DNA from 2 places in the Roseibium salinum genome. Region 2 is predicted to be linked to the other one. Evidence: riboswitches for the same ligand, from Rfam matches in the RefSeq annotation. Region 2 holds a riboswitch; the other holds the start of a gene.
What was found. Region 2 has a riboswitch for thiamine pyrophosphate ahead of thiO (glycine oxidase ThiO). Riboswitches for the same ligand answer to the same signal wherever they lie in the genome.

Region 1 (2,197 bases), 1.2 Mb from region 2:
CCGAAACGCCCGTTCCGGAAGTGGTCGTCGGGGCCGCCATCGTGATCGCGGCCGGTGTCTTCGTCATCTACCGTGAACACAAGCTCGGCCTCGACCGCACCAAGGCGCGCCGCGCCTCATCGCCATCGAGGTCCTGAACGAAAAAGCCGATTTGGCTTTTCAGGCCACGGTCCCGCCGGCGGTGGACCTCACTGCGGCTTGTACTCAAATGTCTCGAGGGCGCTTTTCGAGCCGTCGGGGAAGACCAGCTGTACGCTGACGGACTGGGTGGAGCCGGCCGGGCGCTCGATATAGGGCTTGTCCTTCAGAACCGCGTTGGGGTTGGCCGGATCGCACTCGTCCAGTTCCCATTCCTGGTCGAGCGGGCCGCCGTTGACGCCGTAGAAGACGTAGTCGATGCCGCATTTCCAGGATTCCAGATGGGTGAAATAGACCAGTTCCTGACCCTCCCAGTCGCGGAACGCTACCCAGTTGGCCTTTGTGAGGTCCAGGATCTGCTTGATCTGTTCGGGCGGCATGCCTTGCGCGGATGCAGGCCCGCTCGCCGGCAGGAGCATGAGGGCGAGGGAGAAAACGGCGGACTTCAGAAAGCGCATGGAATGCCTCCGGATAAATGAAAAAACGCGGGTTAGAATGCCTTGAAGGTAATGATGGTCTTGGTGTCCTGGATGCCGTCGATCGGGTGCACCTTCTCATTGACGAAATGGCCGATATCGGCGCCTTCCTCGACGTAAAATTTCACCAGGAGATCATAGTCGCCGCTGGTGGAATAGACTTCGGACGCAATCTCCGCGTCGGCGATCGCATTGGCGACCTGGTAGGTCTTGCCCAGCTGGCATTTGATCATCACGAAAAACGGTGTCATGCGGCGCTCCGGACGGTTGGACGTTGCAAATCTGGTTTCAACGACATCGCCCATCTGATTGCCGCAGTCAATTGCCGAGGCTCCGCGTCGATCCGCGGGACTTGCATTCAGCAGCCAGCCTTGCTAGCAGTGCAGCCGTCTCATGGGGGTGCCCGGCGATCGTCGACCGGGCTGAGAGGCGGGTGGCCAACTCCTTGAACCTGATCCGGCTTGTACCGGCGGAGGGATTTGAGATGACGTTCAAAAAGACGCCCGGTGCCTCGCGATCGTCTCGGCGGACCTCCCGCGCTCCGGCCCGTTCAGGAGGTGCCGGATGACCATCAGCGTTGCCGCGTCCACCCGCACCCTTACGGCAGAGACGGTTTTCGATCTGCTGGAGCGCGTCCGCCACAAGACACCCCGCGTTCACGCGATCACAAATGCCGTTGCGCAGAGCTTTACCGCCAACGTCCTGCTGGCGCTGGGCGCTGTTCCGTCCATGACGTTTGCCCGGGAAGAAGTCGCGGCCTTCGTGGCGGGCGCGGATGCCTTGCTGATCAATCTCGGCACTCTGGACGAGGCGCGGCGCGAGGCCATTCCGCTTGCCTTCGATGCTGCAAGGACGGCGGGCCGCCCGGTGAGCATCGATCCGGTTTTCGTCAACCGGTCGCCTGTCCGCTGCACCTATGCCCGTGACCTCATTGCCCGCGGGCCGGATCTGGTGCGGCTGAACGAACAGGAATTGGAAGCGCTGTTTCCCGAAAGAGCCAACGCTGAAGAGCTGATTGCCGCCGGAACGGTTCTTGCCGTGACGGGGCCGGAAGACAGGATCGAGGGCAGGGCAGAGGATTTCAGGCTGATGAACGGGCACCCGCTGATGGCACGAGTGACCGCGACAGGATGTGCCGGCGGCGCGGTTCTTTCGGCCTTTGCAAGTGTCGAGACCGATACGGCGCTGGCCGCCGCCTGCGGCCTGTCGGTGTTCAACATTGCCGGCGAGATCGCGGCCGGGCGCGCCAGGGGGCCCGGAACCCTGGTGCCGGAACTGCTCGACGCTCTCTACGTGATGAGCCTGGACGACATAAAAGCCCGGCTCAGGGCGTGAGGCTGTTCGGTTTTCATAAAAGGAGATACCCATGACCGCGATCGCGGTGACCATTGCAGGGTCGGATTCCGGCGGCGGTGCCGGGATACAGGCCGACCTCAAGACCTTTTCAGCAAACGGCGTCTACGGCGCCAGCGTTCTGACCGCCCTGACCGCACAGAACACGCTCGGGGTCACCGCCATTCATGACCTGCCGCCGGACTTCGTCCGGGCGCAGATGGATGCGGTCTTCTCCGATCTGAAGGTGA
Region 2 (2,197 bases):
GTCGCTGTTGCGGGCTGTGGCCAGAAACTCGTGATCGTAGGCCAGTTCGTCGAGCAATGCGGCCAGCGTCTCGCTGGAAACTTCCTGCTCCTGGCCGTTAATGGTGAGCTTCAAGGTCGTTCTCCTTTGAGAAAGAAAGGATCTGATTGGTGGCCTCTTCGGCATAATGGGGCGACAGCAGGAAGCCGTGCCGGTAAAGACCGTTGAGCGACAATGTCCGTCCCGACCGGACAATGCGCGGCAGATTGTCGGAATAGGCCGGACGAACGCCGGTTCCCGTCTCTACGATCTTTGCCTCGGCAAAGGCCGGGTGGAGACTGTAGGCAGCGTTGAGCAGTTCCATTGCGGAACGGGCACTGATCGGTCCGGTATCGTCGCTTTCGATCATGGTCGCCCCGACCATGAAATGATTTCCCTCCCGCGGCACCACGTAAACGGGAATGCGCGGATGCAGAAAACGCACGGGACGGGACAGCGCAACGTCGGGCGCATGCAGGATCAGCATTTCCCCTCGAACGCCTCGCAGATCCGGGTCCCTTGCAGCCATGCCCGTACAATCGGCGGTGAAATCGGCAGCGATCGAGGCCGCCTCTCCGTCGAAGATAAACCGGACACCTCTTTCGACCAGCTTCGCCTTAAGGCAGCTCAGGGCTCTTCTCGGGTCGAGATGCGCTTCGCCCGGAAAGAACAGCGCCTTTGAAAACCGCCCCTCCAGATCCGGTTCCAGCGCCGCGATACCGTGTCCGTCCAGCCAGTTGTGACCGGTGGTGCGAGCCGCGAACCGGCCGAGCTCGGCCGTATCGCGCGGCGGCGCCACCACAAGCGTTCCGTGCCGCACGACGTGACCGGGCACGGCATCCGACCACCAGTCCAAGGACGTCTTGCCGTATGTGAGTACGTCCTCTTCCGCGTTTTCTCGCTCGCACCAGGGCGCCAGCATGCCACCGGCGAGCCAGGAAGCGCTGCCGCCAAGGTCCTTGTTTTTCTCGACCACAATGACTTTCGCACCGCGCCTGGAGAGTTCCCGGGCCAGCGTCAGCCCGGCCACTCCAGCGCCCCGGATCAGCACTCTCATGAAATGCCTCTAGCGGTCGCGGGCCGGGCCGCCGCACGGGCAAATGTCAGAAGTCGGGCTGTATGCACTCCGGATATCTCCCGCAAAGTCACTCGACGCTTTGCCTGGCTTCGTCATACCGGTGCGGGATGAGGTGTGACCGTGCGCCCGTGTCGGGGACCTGCCGGTTCTGGCAAACACCATCCCTTCGCCAGCATGACCTGGATCAGGTTCTTCGGGTCCCTGCGCTGCACGACCGGATCGCGCCCAGCAGTATCTCAGCCCCTTTCGGGGCACCCCGGGTGAAATCACCTTGTGCCGCCAGTGCAAGCAACCTGTCAAGGTGCCATTGCCGGGTGATCCGGCGGCCTCTCTCCATATCTAGGGACTCAAGCCGGCCAGAAAAGCCCCGACCTCTGCACGGCTCTGCAGCCGGTAGACGGTCAGATGATGCGGCGGCTCGCGATGGGTCACCTCCGTCCAACGCGAATGGGAAGCCGGAAACGGACTGTTCAATGGACATCTCCTGCCGTTCCACCCAATCTAATGAAGTCAAATACAAGTCGAGGAGAGGCAGATGAGCTGGTTGAATTGTCCGGATCCCATTCCGGGGAACGCTGCAAGCTGTGACCCGATCGAGACCATTATCGTTCCAAGAACGTCGGATCTCGGCGGCTTTTCCGTGCGCCGCGCGCTGCCCTCGGCAAGGCGCCGGATGGTGGGCCCGTTTATCTTCTTCGATCAGATGGGACCGGCCGAGCTTCTGGTCGGCGGCGGCATTGACGTGCGCCCGCACCCGCATATCGGCCTGGCAACCGTGACCTACCTTTTCGAGGGCGAGCTCTATCATCGCGACAGCCTCGGCACGGAAATCGCCATTGCGCCGGGCGCCCTCAACTGGATGAGTGCCGGCAAGGGCATTGTCCATTCAGAGCGTGAGCGGGCGGAGCGCAAGCTTTCGACTCGTCCGCTCTTCGGCCTACAGAGCTGGGTCGCGCTGCCCAAACACCTGGAAGAAGGCGCGCCGGCCTTCCAGCATTTCGGCACGGAGGAACAACCGCAATTCGCCGACAAGGGCGCCTCTGTCAAACTGATCGCCGGCGAGCTCTACGGTCACAAGGCGCCGGTCACTACGGCTTCGGA

Region 1: it holds a riboswitch for thiamine pyrophosphate, as region 2 does, so the genes downstream of both, thiM (hydroxyethylthiazole kinase) here and thiO (glycine oxidase ThiO) in region 2, are expected to answer to the same signal.

What each region holds. Positions count from the first base shown of each region.
Region 1 covers NZ_JAPEVI010000003.1:384,800-386,996, forward strand. Annotated here, with positions in the region: gene ON753_RS06245 (DMT family transporter) at 1-137, shown strand, start outside; gene ON753_RS06250 (hypothetical protein) at 189-596, opposite strand; gene ON753_RS06255 (Lrp/AsnC ligand binding domain-containing protein) at 629-865, opposite strand; TPP riboswitch at 1,000-1,110, shown strand; gene thiM (hydroxyethylthiazole kinase) at 1,179-1,949, shown strand; partial or broken gene thiD (bifunctional hydroxymethylpyrimidine kinase/phosphomethylpyrimidine kinase) at 1,981-2,197, shown strand, end outside.
Region 2 covers NZ_JAPEVI010000003.1:1,589,089-1,591,285, forward strand. Annotated here, with positions in the region: gene thiS (sulfur carrier protein ThiS) at 1-114, opposite strand, end outside; gene thiO (glycine oxidase ThiO) at 98-1,075, opposite strand; TPP riboswitch at 1,240-1,365, opposite strand; gene ON753_RS11920 (pirin family protein) at 1,632-2,197, shown strand, end outside.